DNA from 4 places in the Flavonifractor sp. HCP28S3_F3 genome. Region 1 is predicted to be linked to each of the others. Evidence: riboswitches for the same ligand, from Rfam matches in the RefSeq annotation. Region 1 holds a riboswitch; each other region holds the start of a gene.

Evidence for each region. Region 1 has a riboswitch for cobalamin ahead of ACTNB1_RS03395 (polysaccharide deacetylase family protein). Riboswitches for the same ligand answer to the same signal wherever they lie in the genome.
Region 2: linked by a shared signal. The riboswitch ahead of ACTNB1_RS09420 (S-layer homology domain-containing protein) and the one ahead of ACTNB1_RS03395 (polysaccharide deacetylase family protein) in region 1 are both predicted to bind cobalamin.
Region 3: linked by a shared signal. The riboswitch ahead of ACTNB1_RS02725 (hypothetical protein) and the one ahead of ACTNB1_RS03395 (polysaccharide deacetylase family protein) in region 1 are both predicted to bind cobalamin.
Region 4: linked by a shared signal. The riboswitch ahead of ACTNB1_RS04120 (energy-coupling factor ABC transporter permease) and the one ahead of ACTNB1_RS03395 (polysaccharide deacetylase family protein) in region 1 are both predicted to bind cobalamin.

What each region holds. Positions count from the first base shown of each region.
Region 1 is NZ_JBQHUF010000002.1:165,829-169,060, reverse strand. It holds gene ACTNB1_RS03400 (S-layer homology domain-containing protein) at 1-854, opposite strand, end outside; gene ACTNB1_RS03395 (polysaccharide deacetylase family protein) at 1,067-1,840, opposite strand; cobalamin riboswitch at 2,100-2,282, opposite strand; gene ACTNB1_RS03390 (cupin domain-containing protein) at 2,327-2,767, opposite strand; gene ACTNB1_RS03385 (ethanolamine utilization protein EutH) at 2,786-3,232, opposite strand, start outside.
Region 2 is NZ_JBQHUF010000009.1:57,659-60,890, reverse strand. It holds gene ACTNB1_RS09435 (ABC transporter ATP-binding protein) at 1-227, shown strand, start outside; gene ACTNB1_RS09430 (hypothetical protein) at 294-590, opposite strand; gene ACTNB1_RS09425 (cysteine-rich small domain-containing protein) at 606-884, opposite strand; cobalamin riboswitch at 1,576-1,836, shown strand; gene ACTNB1_RS09420 (S-layer homology domain-containing protein) at 2,025-3,232, shown strand, end outside.
Region 3 is NZ_JBQHUF010000002.1:14,359-17,590, reverse strand. It holds gene ACTNB1_RS02730 (NADH-dependent [FeFe] hydrogenase, group A6) at 1-1,112, shown strand, start outside; cobalamin riboswitch at 1,227-1,412, shown strand; gene ACTNB1_RS02725 (hypothetical protein) at 1,537-1,824, shown strand; gene ACTNB1_RS02720 (glycogen synthase) at 1,903-3,232, opposite strand, start outside.
Region 4 is NZ_JBQHUF010000003.1:29,090-32,321, forward strand. It holds gene ACTNB1_RS04110 (precorrin-8X methylmutase) at 1-267, shown strand, start outside; gene ACTNB1_RS04115 (sirohydrochlorin cobaltochelatase) at 285-1,067, shown strand; cobalamin riboswitch at 1,044-1,237, shown strand; gene ACTNB1_RS04120 (energy-coupling factor ABC transporter permease) at 1,271-1,990, shown strand; gene ACTNB1_RS04125 (energy-coupling factor ABC transporter substrate-binding protein) at 2,004-2,294, shown strand; gene cbiQ (cobalt ECF transporter T component CbiQ) at 2,297-3,076, shown strand; gene ACTNB1_RS04135 (ATP-binding cassette domain-containing protein) at 3,073-3,232, shown strand, end outside.

The DNA.
Region 1 (3,232 bases):
ACGTTGGAGTAGAGCACAGGCACCTGGTAGTCTCCCAGAGAGCCGTCCTCAATCTTTTGGATGAGGGCAGTGGGATCACTCTCAGCCTCAGCCTTGATCTGCTGCCACTTGTCCACCGCAGCCTTGCTCTTGGCCACGATCAGGTAGGGCATGTCCAGGCTCTCCATGCCGTTGTCGCCCTGGCTCTTGCCCATGGAGAACTTCTCCACATAGAGGTCGGTGTTCTCCTTGGCGAAGGACACGATCTCGTCAATCTGGGCATAGATCTCAGACATGGTGTGGAAGTTGTCGTAGGGAGCCACCTTCAGGTCCACGGAGCCTACGGTCTTTCCATCCACTGCGGCGGTCAGGTCAAAATAGCCGCATACGTCCAGGTAGTAGCCGCCATTGACATGGGGCACGCTGAGATCGTCGCCGAAGTAGCAGCTGTTGTCAAAGGTGACGGTCAGATAGACCTGGCCGTCCACAGTCTCGGCGCCCGACACGATGTTGCTGAAGAAGGAGGTCTCCCCGTCGGCACACAGCCAGCCGCTCAGGGGGCCGCCCTGGGACTGGTTGGGGAACAGGGTTTCATCCACATATTCCTGGTCGGAATCCCGGACCAGAGACCATACCGCAGTCTCAGCGGCAGCCTTGGCCTCCGCCTCGGTCATATCCACCGGGATACTGGCCTTAAAGGTCCGCTCGCTGGTGAGGGAGATCATGTTGTCTCCGCTGTCGTCACTGGTGTTGACGAACTCGGCGGCAGGTGCGGACGGCTCGGCAGCGGATGCCGGGAACACGCACAGGGACAGCAGGAGGGCGCATACCATCACCAGAGACAGCGCCTTCCCAAGGGGCTTGTGTTGCTTCATGCTGATCACCATTCTCTTTCCTTCCGGTTTGGAGTGAATAATATTCGTGCACACCGGATATTATTGAGAAATGATACCACCATCCCTTGGTCAGGTCAAGAATAAAAATACATAAATTTCGCATATATGCAGAATATATATTTATGCGCATCCTGCCAAAAGGCCGCTGCCTCAGTGCTTACGCACGGAAGTAGCGGCCTTTTTCTGCATATTTAGCAGGGACACTGGCGTCCAGTGTGATCGATTATATAATCGGTATTATAGGTACCCGGCAGAATAAGTTGGGAGATGGGCACAAAAGTATAACCTTCCTGGAGCAGGGTCTCAATGATACCGGGCAGGGCCTCCGGGGTGTGGAGGGCAGCGTTGTGAAACAGGACAATAGAACCAGGCTGTACTTTGCTCACCACCCGCTGGGTAATATCCGCCGCCGAAAGGTCCTTCCAGTCCAGACTGTCCACGTCCCACTGGATGGGCTCCATGTCCATGGAGCGTATGGCGGAGACCACATGGTCGTCATACTCTCCATAGGGCGGCCGAACCAGGGTGGGACGTACTCCTGTAACCGCCTCTATCTTATCATTGCACGCATTGATATCCGCAACGATCTCCGTGCTGCTCAGCTGGGACATGTGGGCATGGGTATCCGAGTGATTCATCACCTCATGCCCCGCATCAGCCAGAGCTTTTACCGATTCCGGATATTTGTCCACCCAGGCACCCACCACGAAAAAGGTAGCCTTCACATCATACTGTCCCAGAATGTCAATGAGCTGCTGGGTGTCCTCGTTCCCCCAGGCGGCATCAAAAGAAATGGATATCATCTTCTGATCCCTCTGGACACAATAGATGGGCAGCTGGCGTTTGGTTGCCGCCGCGCTCACTGCGTAGGGATAATTCACCACATAGAACATCAGTGCAGCAGCCAGGACACAGGCCAGGATGGTCAGCGGCTTTTTCCGGAGCAATAAGATCTTTCCCATCATAACAAAACCCTCCTTTGTGCCAGTTTATGTTGAGGCTCACCCGAACAGAAGGGGGCAATTGAAAACGGGAACGGCTGCCTTCATCGGCATCCGTTCCCGTCTTCACGAGGGTTGGAAAATGAACGGGCTTCCCGCGCACATACGCCTGTGTGAGGAGTTCCGCTTTGGGTAAAGAAAAAGGCTGCACCCAAAAAGGGTGCAGCCCTCTGACCATCGGATTCCGATGGCTGTGCGCACCCCCTCTGGACCGGAGAGGATTCCTGTGCGTCATATGCAGGCAGGTATTCTGACTCAGGCATTCAGCGCGGCTCTCGCCTTCCCGGAGCTTGCTCCAGTGACATATGAGAGCCGCTCTGCCAATACAGCAACGGCATTGTGCGGGATTCTCACCCGCTTCCCTTTTCTGTGCGCCTTCAAGCGCACCTGCATACCCATATGATTTACTTTTTCTCCGGCACGCCCTGAAGGGTGGCCGGAACGAGGAGATTAGTCTGCCATCTCCTGCCAGTTGGCAGGATAGACAAAATAGGCGTACCGGGTCTTATCCGGGGTCTGGAAGTGGATGTGGCTTCCCTTGGGAATGTAGATGATGTCGCCGGGGCCGCCGGAGATCACACGACCGTCGATCTCAATCTCCAGAGTGCCGTCGATGACCATATCGTACTCGTCATAGGTCAGCGTCCACTCGAAGCTGGTGTGGTCCAGCTCCATAATGCCGCAGCCCATGCGGGGGGCCTCCTCCAGGGTGACTACGTCCTTGAGCTTGACACCCTCCTGCTCGAAGGGCTCGCACTTGACGGTGCTGGTCTTGATGCCGATGATACCGCTGGGGTCCACCTCTTTGACAAAGCCAGGACCAGCCTTGCCGGCGGCCTCCTCCAGCACCTTGCTGACGATCTCGCGAATCAGTGCTTCACTAACATTCATAATATGCTCCTGTTTCTGTTAAGCCTCAACCTTAGTGGATTCAATCTTGCCCAGCAGCTTGGGTGCCAGAGCGTTGGCAACGATCAGGGCGGTAATACCACCCACCAGCTTACCCAGGATCACGGGAGTAACCATGGACTGGTTGACACCGGCGGTGAAGCCCAGGTGGTCGCCGAACACGAAGGCAGCGGACACAGCAAAGGCCACGTTGAGCAGCTTGCCCTTGGGGTTCATATCGCCCATGATGTTGAACATGGCGATGTTATTGGCCAGGGTGGCCACCATGCCGGCGGAGCCGTTCTCGTCCATACCCAGAGCGCTGCCGATCTTCTTCAGGGCGCCGCCGAAGGTATCAGTGATGAACTTAACCATGGGGAAGGCGCCGATCAGCACGATGCCAATCTGGCCGCAGGTCAGCAGGCCGGAGTTCAGGGGGGTCAGGCCGGTCTCGGGATCAACAGTGGA
Region 2 (3,232 bases), on a different contig from region 1:
TTAAAAACTGGTCTCAGGAAAAAGGACGGACTGTCATCGGCGTACTCCACGACATCAACCTCTCCCTGATGCTCTCCGAGCAGCTTTTGTTTTTGAAAAATGGTTCTGTGGCAGGGATGGGGCCTGCCAATATGCTTCTAACAAGAGAGTTTCTCCATGAAGTTTATGATATGGACGTAGCCTCATATATGATGGCCTCCCTCAAGCGTTGGGAGCAGGTATCTTAACGGTATTCGGACATGCAGAAAAGCACATGGCCTGTCCCTGCGTCGGGTACAGGCCATGTGCTTTTTCTATTTTTCCCAGGGCGTGTACAGACAATAGGCCGGACAGAGCTCGCCCATATAGATCCATACATTTTCTCCCATTTCGATGGGCTCCCCGAAAACCAGGTTAGGAACCATCAGCTTCAGAGTGGTGCGTTTGAGACCCTTGATGTTTTCCCCCTCCTGAGTGGGAGCCTTGCTGAAATCCTCAATCCGCTGGGCCAGATCGCTGATTCCCAGCTCCCGGGAGAGCCGGGGGATTACCTCATCCTTTACGGCGTATACCACATGATCCGGATTTTCAAACCAGGTTCGACTTATCATAACGCTTGCCTCCTGTCAGTTGGTTTTTTGCGCCAGTTTTTTGATCTCGCCATACTTGCCGATGATATAGTCATAGCCCTCCCTGCGATGGGGAATCAAGCAGCCGCTGCAATCCTTAATCCCCCCAGCAATATAGGTGAAGTTTCCGCCGCATTTATCTCCCAGTGCATACAGCGGGCAGTAGCAGAACAGGCAGTTAAAGTTTTCCGGGTCATTGGTGGAATGGCAGGGGAAGTATTCGCATTTGCTGTTGGAAAAGAACTGAAAGTGCTTTTCGGACGTCGATGATTCCATACCGCTTCTCCTTTCATTTTACTGACTGATACATCACTCATGATATACTGACCGGCGGTGAAACAGAAAAAGGAGGTGCCCGGGCGGCACCTCCTTCTGACAAAAACACGCTGGCCCTAACAAGAAGGCCAGCGAGCAAAGCAACGTACACAACGGAGGACACGCCCGCTGTTTCCCCCTGCATCCTGCCATGGTGCAAGTCTCCTGACTTACGTTATGAGAGCTTGGCTCTCTGCGTCCATTTCCTACCTTCTCACAGGGTCTTCCCCCGCAATGGCGGACTTTCGTCCAGACGGCATACGCCGCTTCGGAATGGCCTCACGTACACAGTGCCGGTCGCGCGGGACTTGGATATCCCATTCGTTTTAGCTGCTGCCTGATCCTTGTCGGCAGGATCGTTACAGCAAACAGCCACACCATGCAATAGATACAGTGATATGAAATTTTCAAACCGGCGGCAAACGCCGGGCCTGGAACCAAGAATGGATTTAAATATAGCATAGCACGCCTTGTGCAGGTTGTCAAATGCTCTTTAATTTGTTTAGAAACAGGGCTCCAAGGGCTCCTTTCTGAAGAAATTTAAAAAATAGCAAAAACAGAATAGCATTTTGATACGGCTTGTGCTATAATGCAAAAGCAACAAGGAAAATTAAATATGAAATCCGGCTTTTGTGGCAAATGCGCGACCCGGCTCCTATGAGCTGGACACGCATCCTTGTTTCTGAACAAGGGAATCAGGTGAGAATCCTGGACATGTTTCGTCCGTGACCCGTCCGTGAAAACGGCGGCAAAGGGGCGATTCTATAGCTGTGATTGTGGAGCAAATCCGTTTTCTGCGAAAGCAGGTCACTGGCGGCTGTAATGGCTTAGCTGGGAAGGCGGCGGATTTGCGTTGGCGGGCATAGCTCCGCCTGGACACATCAGTCAGAAGACCTACTAAGAGCTTACCCCCGGATCTCCGGGGCTGCTCTGACAAAAAATGCCTTATGCGGCAGCACGTTTGTGCTGTCGCTTTCACGCAGTGACGACACAGGAGCGGACAGAATTGTCCGCTCCTTTTTTGTCAGGTACGGCCCCGTTCCAAAAGCCCTGTTTTTTGAAAACAGTTTTTATAAAAATGGTTTGAAGGAGTGGAGCTTTGTGAAAAAAAGGATTCTTTCGTTTTTTCTGGTGCTGTGCCTGACCCTCGGACTTCTGCCGTCGGCGGCACTGGCCGCAGAAACGGCACAGCCGGTGTCCAGCGTCGGTGAGTTTGCCGCCATGGAGCCGGATGGAAACTACGTTTTGACAGATGATATTACAGTGTCTTCCCCCTACGGGCAGCCTTTCAGCGGCAGCTTTGACGGTGGAGGGCACAAGGTAACCCTCACCATTTCCGGCGACAGCAAGCTGGGGCTCTTTTCCGAGCTGTCCTCCGGCGCGACCGTCCGCAATATCATCACTGACGGTTCGGTCAGCGGTACCAGTCAGGTGGGCGGCATCGCGGGCCTCAGCTCCGGTACGATTGAAAACTGTTTGAATACGGCGTCCATCACCGCCGGCAGCAAGTATGCGGGCGGCATCGCAGGACAGTGTACCGGCGGCAGTATCACCGGCTGCGGCAATACCGGAAGTGTGGCGCTCAGCGGAACTGACCAGTACGCTGGCGGCATTGCCGGTCAAACCAAGGCCACTGCCATTACCAACTGCTATAACCAGGGTGAGATTTCCAGTCAACGGAACCGTTCCGGTGCAAACCTGGGCGGTATCGTCGGCTACGCAGGAGATGATTACGGTCGCGGCAGCAGCCTGAACAACTGTTATAGCACCGGCGCCATTACTGTGCAGGAAAAGGCCACCAATTTTGGTGCTATTGCCGGATGGATGTACAATTCCACAGCGGAAAACTGCTATTATCTGGACTCCAGCTGCACCACCGGTACCAACGGCAACAACCAGACGGCTGCCGCTAAAATATCGGAGGAGATGAAGGGTGCGGATTTTGCCGCCGCGTTGGGCGAGGGCTTCCGGGTCAAGGCCGGGGAGTATCCGGTTCTGTCCTGGCAGATCTCTACCGCTTCCACTGTGTTTACCATTGCACCGTCCGCGGCGGAGCTGACCATCCGCAGTGGTGACACCGTCGTGTATTCCTCCAACCAGGGGGAGAGGCGAACCGCCTCCCTGGCCGCCGGCAGCTACACCTACACGGTCAGCTGTGAGGGCTATACGACCCAGAACGGAGAGCTTACCATTTCCGAAGCTCAGGCCAACAGCAGTGCGGAAATCCAGGTGGGCTCCATCATCCTGGAACACGACGAGAGCCAGTGGGGCACCTTGAGCTTTCAGGTTGACGGTGCGGAGGATTATAC
Region 3 (3,232 bases), 150 kb from region 1:
TCATCCAGGTGGCCCCCGCGGTCCGTGCCGCTCTGGGCGAGGAGTTCGGGATGCCCACCGGCACCCGCTGCACCGGCAAGATCGCCGCCGCCCTCCACGCCCTGGGCTTTGACCACGTATTCGATACCGACTTTGCCGCCGACCTGACCATCCTGGAGGAGGGCACCGAACTGCTCCAGCGGCTGAAGTCTGCCCTCACCGGCGGGGATGCGGTGCTGCCTATGCTCACCTCCTGCTCCCCCGGCTGGATCAAGCACATCGAGCACGCCTTCCCCAATGAGCTGGACCACCTGTCCACCTGCAAGTCCCCCCACACCATGATGGGGGCCCTGGTGAAGTCCTTCTACGCGGAAAAGGTGGGCATCGACCCGGCTGACATCTACATGATCTCCGTCATGCCCTGCACCGCCAAGAAGTACGAGATCCAGCGTCCGGAGATGGAGGTGGTGGGCCGCCGGGACGTGGACGCGGTGCTCACCACCCGGGAGCTGGCCCGGATGATTAAATCCGCCGGCATCGACTTTGTTAACCTGCCCGACGAGAAGTTTGACGATCCCCTGGGCCTGTGCTCCGGCGCTGCCGACATTTTCGGCGTCACCGGCGGCGTGATGGAGGCCGCCCTGCGCACCGTGTACGAGCTGACCACCGGTCGGGAGCTGCCCTTCGACGGCCTCCACGTGGCCCCCATTGTGGGCCTGGAGCTGGTAAAGGAGGCGGCAGTGACCTTTGAGAACGTGCTGCCCGAGTACTCCTTCCTGGAGGGCGTCACCGCCCGCATTGCGGTCACTTCCAGCCTGAAGGGGGCGGACATCCTCATGCGGGACGTAGCGGCAGGCACCTCCCCCTACCACTTTATCGAGGTCATGGGCTGTCCCGGCGGCTGTATTAACGGCGGTGGCCAGCCCCGGAACCGGGAGGAGGGCTACCGGGAGAAGCGGATGCGGGCCCTGTACAGCGAGGACGAGTCCAAGACCCTCCGTAAGAGCCACGAGAACCCCGATCTGCTGAAGCTGTATGAGGAGTACCTGGGCCAGCCCTGCGGTCACAGGTCCCATGAGCTGCTCCACACCACCTATACCCCCAGAGGACTGTATAACGAACTGGTCAAGTGACTGGAACAGAAGCGGGCGGACGCCAAGGCGCCCGCCCGCTTCCGGCATACATATGTGCTCGGTGCTCGTGGGCCTTGACAAGCACCAGTCCCATCCCTTAGAATGGATTTAAAGATAAAACAGCCCTCCAAGTGCCCAGTTCTGCTGGGTGAAAAGGGAATCGGGTGTAAATCCCGAGCGATCCGGTCACTGTAAACGGGGAGCGAGCCGCAGCACCGCCATTGTCCCGCCCACGGGACGAGAAGGCGCGGCAAGCGTGGAGCCGTGAGCCAGGAAACCTGCTTGGAACGGGCGGATGGGAATCTTCCGCAGAAAGAGGCCTGTCCAGCGTTGTCGCGCTTTGACAGCCTGGCAGTCCGCTTTCTCCGGAAAGCGGACTTTTTTATTGCCCCGGCGGGCATACGGACGAAAGGAGGAGCACACCATGCAAAAAAAGACACAGCGGCATCCCTTCCGCGACTGGGCAAAGCGGCCTCAGCCGAGAACTGCTCGCCCGTCTCAGCCGGTGCTTCCCCTAACGCCGGAGCAGCAGGCTCAGCTGGCGGTGCTGGAGGCTCTGCGCACCCGACTGGGACGCATGCCGCTGCGGGAGGAGCTGCCCCCCTATCTGCGCATGGGATTGGCCGCCTCCTTTGGCTCTCTGGGCAGCGCCTTCCGGCAGGCAGACCGTATTTCCCCATCCCGCTCGGTCACACCGGAAGCAAAGTCCTGAAGGCACGTTGATACAAAAAACCTGCCGCAGATGATCTGCGGCAGGTTTTTTACGTGTATTATGTCAGCGTTCAGCGTCTTACCACTGAGTCAGTTCCAGATACAGGTCCTTGTACTGTCTGGCCGACCGCTCCCAGGAGACGTCCTTCGCCATATCCCGCTGGACCACCTCGTCCCAGTGATAGCGGTTGTTGAAGTAGAGGGTCTTGGCCCGGTTGATGGCGCCCAGCAGCAGGCCCGCGTCATACCGGTCAAAGGTAAAGCCGTTGCCCTCGCCGTTGAACTCGTTGTAGGGCTCCACGGTGTCCTTCAGTCCGCCGGTCTCCCGGACAATGGGCAGGGTGCCGTAGTGCATGGCGTTGAGCTGGGTCAGTCCGCAGGGCTCAAAGCGGGAGGGCACCAGCAGGGCGTCAGCACCGGCGTAGATGCGGTGAGCTCTCCCCTCGTCATACTGAATGCAGGCGCTGAAGGTACCCTTGTAGGCTCCCTCGTAGCCCCGGAAGGCGTCCTCGTACTGCTTGTCACCGGTACCCAGAACCACCACCTGTGTGTTGCCGTCCAGCACCTGGGGAATGATGGCGTTGACCAGGTCCAGCCCCTTCTGATTGGTAAGACGGGAGATCAGGCCAATGACAAACTTACCAGTATCCTGCTCCAGGCCCAGTTCCTTCTGGAGAGCCAGCTTGTTGGCCATCTTGTGGTCCAGCACGTTGCCCAGGCCGTAGTTTTCCGCCAGGGCGGGATCGGTCTCCGGGTTCCACATGTCGTAGTCAATGCCGTTGACGATGCCCCGAAGCTTGCCGCTGTGATAGCGCAGGTGGTCCTCCAGCCGCTCGCCATATTCGCTGGTCTGGATCTCCCAGGCGTAGGTACCGCTGACGGTAGTGATGCGGTCGGCGTAGGCCAGGCCGCCCTTGAGCATGTTGGCCTCCACCCAGTCCTGCTTCAGAGCGCCCATGCCGAACGCCTCGTCAGGCAGGCCGGACCAGTACTGGATGGTGGGGATGTTGTACACACCCTGGAAGCGGAGGTTGTGGATGGTGATGACCGACTTGGCGCGGCCAACCGGGGAATCCTTGAACAGGGTGCGCAGATACACCGGCACCAGAGCGGCCTGCCAGTCGTGGCAGTGGACCACGTCGGGAATCCAGTTCATATAGTTCAGGGCAGCCAGAGCGGCCTTGCTAAAGAAGCAGTACTTGGGGATGTCGTCCACCAGATTGGTGTAGGGGTTGCCCCAGGAGAAGAACTCCTCATTGTCGATGAAGTCGTACACGACGCCGTCCCAGATGTACTCCATGATCCCCACGTAGTAATTGCGTCCGGTCTTGCCCAGGTCCATGTAGAACTCGCCCCGGTAGACCATTTTGTTCTGATACTCCTGAGGGATGCAGGCATAGCGGGGCAGA
Region 4 (3,232 bases), on a different contig from region 1:
GCGCTGGAGGGCCCTGTGATCCTGGCCGTGGGCAACGCCCCCACCGCCCTGGTGCGGGCCTGCGAGCTCATTGAGGAGGGCAAGTGGGCTCCGGCCCTGATCATCGGTGTGCCGGTGGGCTTCGTCAATGTGGTGGAGAGCAAGGAACTGCTCCTCACCATGGACACCCCCCACATTGTGGCCCGGGGCCGCAAGGGTGGCAGCAATATCGCCGCCGCTATCTGCAACGCCCTGCTCTACCAGGCCAGCAACAACGCCCGGGAATGAACACAGGAGGAAGTACCATGGAAGGAAAAGCCCTGCTGGCGGTGTCCTTCGGCACCAGCTATGCCGATACCTTAGAGAAAAATATCGCGGCCATCGAGCGGGACCTGGCCGCCGCCTTTCCGGAGCGTACCCTCCGACGGGCCTTTACCAGCGGCATGATTCTGCGCCGCTGGAAACGGGAGCGGGGTGTGGAGATCGACGACGTGCCCACCGCCTTGGAGCGGCTGGCCGGAGAGGGATATACCGATATCCTGATCCAGCCCACCCACGTGATGAACGGGGAGGAGTACCATAAGCTGGCCGATCAGGCGGAGCAGTTCCGGGGCCGGTTTGACAAGCTGACGGTGGGGGTGCCCCTGCTGACGGCAGCGGAGGACTACCTGGATCTGGGGCGCGCCCTGATGGAGATCCTGCCGCCCAGGAGCGAGGAACGGGCGGTAGTCTACATGGGCCACGGCTCGGAGCATCAGGCCAATTCCGCCTATGCTCTGATGGAGTATGCATTCCACGACCTGGGTCGGAGCGACGTCATTGTAGGCACCGTGGAGGGTTACCCCAACTTTGACGCTGTCCTCCGGCGGCTGAAGGAGCGCCCCCAGGTAAAAGAGGTGGAGCTGCGGCCCCTCATGACAGTGGCCGGTGACCACGCCAAAAACGACCTGGCCGGCGATGAGCCTGACTCCTGGAAAAACATTCTGGAGGGCATGGGCTATCAGACCAGCTGTGTCCTCACCGGTTTGGGCGAATATCCACGGGTACGGGCTATGTTCGTGGAGCACGCCAGACAGGTCCAGGCATAAGCCTGTTGAGATAGATGGGGCCGGGAAAAGGGAAGTCGGGTGCAATTCCCGCGCAGTCCCGCTGCCGTAAGAGAAGAGCCGTCGGGCACCATGTCACTGGGGAGACCTGGGAAGACGCGCGGCGGCAGAGAGGCTCGAGCCGGAAGACCTTGCCCGGTCCGGAGATCCAAATACCTACGAGTGATAGGAAAGGATGAATGATTATGAGACGATCCAAACGAAATCAGATGCTCCTCACGGTGGGGATGCTGGCGGCATTGGCGGGGATGTTCACCGTAAATGCCGGGGCCATGCATATCGCCGAGGGCTACCTGCCGGTAAACTGGTGCCTGCTGTGGGGCGCGGTGTGTATTCCCTTCGTGGTGGCGGGCTTCTTCTCCATTAAGAGACGGATTGAACAGGCACCCCGGGCCAAGATCCTGCTGGCCATGTGCGGAGCGTTCGCCTTTGTGCTGTCCGCGCTGAAAATCCCCTCCTTCAACGGCTCCTGCTCCCACCCCACCGGCGTGGGCCTGGGCGCCATCCTGTTTGGGCCCCTGACTATGGCGGTGCTGGGCCTTATCGTTCTGCTGTTCCAGGCCCTGCTGCTGGCACATGGCGGCCTCACCACCCTGGGGGCCAACACCTTCTCCATGGCCATTGCCGGGCCCATCCTGTCCTGGGTGGTCTACAAGCTGCTGCGCAAGGTCAATGCCCCCGCCGCCGTGGCGGTGTTTGCCGCTGCCGCCCTGGGAGATCTGTTTACTTACGTGATTACCTCCCTCCAACTGGGGATCGTAAACGGCGGTATGGTGAAGTTCCTTACCATCTTCGCCGTCACGCAGATACCTCTGGCCATCGCCGAGGGTCTGCTCACCGTGGTGATCTTCAACGTGCTGGAAAAGTACAGCAAGGCCCAGCTCCAGGAGCTGCGGGTGCTGTGAGGAGGGAACGGACATGAAAGTTTGGCAGAAAAATTTGATCCTTATTCTTCTGGTGATTGCCCTGGCCGCTGTGCCCCTGTGGCTGCTGCCCAACGCCGAGTTCGGCGGGGCCGACGGCGCGGCCGAGGAGGCCATTACAGAGCTGAATCCCGATTATGAGCCCTGGTTCGAGCCCATTCTGGAGCCCGCCAGCGGCGAAGTAGAGTCCCTCCTCTTTGCACTCCAGGCCGCCATCGGCGCGGGCGTTGTGGGCTTTGTACTGGGCCGGTTAACCAAATCCGATAAAAATAAGGGAGAGAAGTGACCATGGGCACCGACCGCTACGCCTATCAGTCCCGGCTGCGCCGGGTTTCCCCCCTGCCCAAGCTGGCGCTGGCGGCGGTGGCTCTGGTGGTGTGCCTGTGCTGCGACAGCGTGTGGGTGGGCCTGACCACGGTGGTGGTGATGGGGATCCTCATTACCGCCCTGGGAGGCCTGCCGGTCAGGGTCTACCTCCACTTCCTGAAGGTGCCTCTGGCCTTCCTGGTGATCGGCGGGATCACGATTTTGATCCACAGCTACCCGGCGGGAACGGTGGTCGTGGCCGCCATCCCGGTGGGAGAGCGGCTGTGGGGCTTTACCGCCGGAGACCTGTACCAGGGAGCCCGGTTGTTCTGCAAAGCCATGGGCGCTGTGGGGTGCATGTACTTCTTGTCCCTCAACACTCCGGTCACAGACCTGACCATGGCGCTGGAGAAGCTCCACGTGCCCCGGCTGCTGGTGGAGCTGATGGAGCTCATTTACCGCTTCATTTTCGTGCTGGCGGAGACGGCGTCCAACATCCGTCTGGCCCAGGAATCCCGTCTGGGCTATCAGGGCTTCCGCCGGTCGGTGCGTTCCCTGGGTGAGCTGTCCTCCATGGTCTTTCTCCGGGCCTGGCGCAAGGCCCAGAGCATTTATACCGCCCTGGAGTCAAGGGGGTATGCCGGCAGTCTCACCACCCTGGCCGGAGACTATACGCCCGGCCTGTGGCTGATCCCGGTGACGGTGGGGGTAGTTGGAGGACAACTGCTCGTGCTATGTTTGGAAAGGATGGCGGTAGGATGAATCCCGCGATCGAAACAAGAGAGCTGTGTTACGCCTATGAGGACGGAACCACCGCTCTGGACCATATTACGCTGTCCGCACAGCGGGGGAGCATCACCGGCATTTTGGGGGCCAACGGGGCGGGAAAATCCACTCTGTTCCTCAACCTCAACGGGG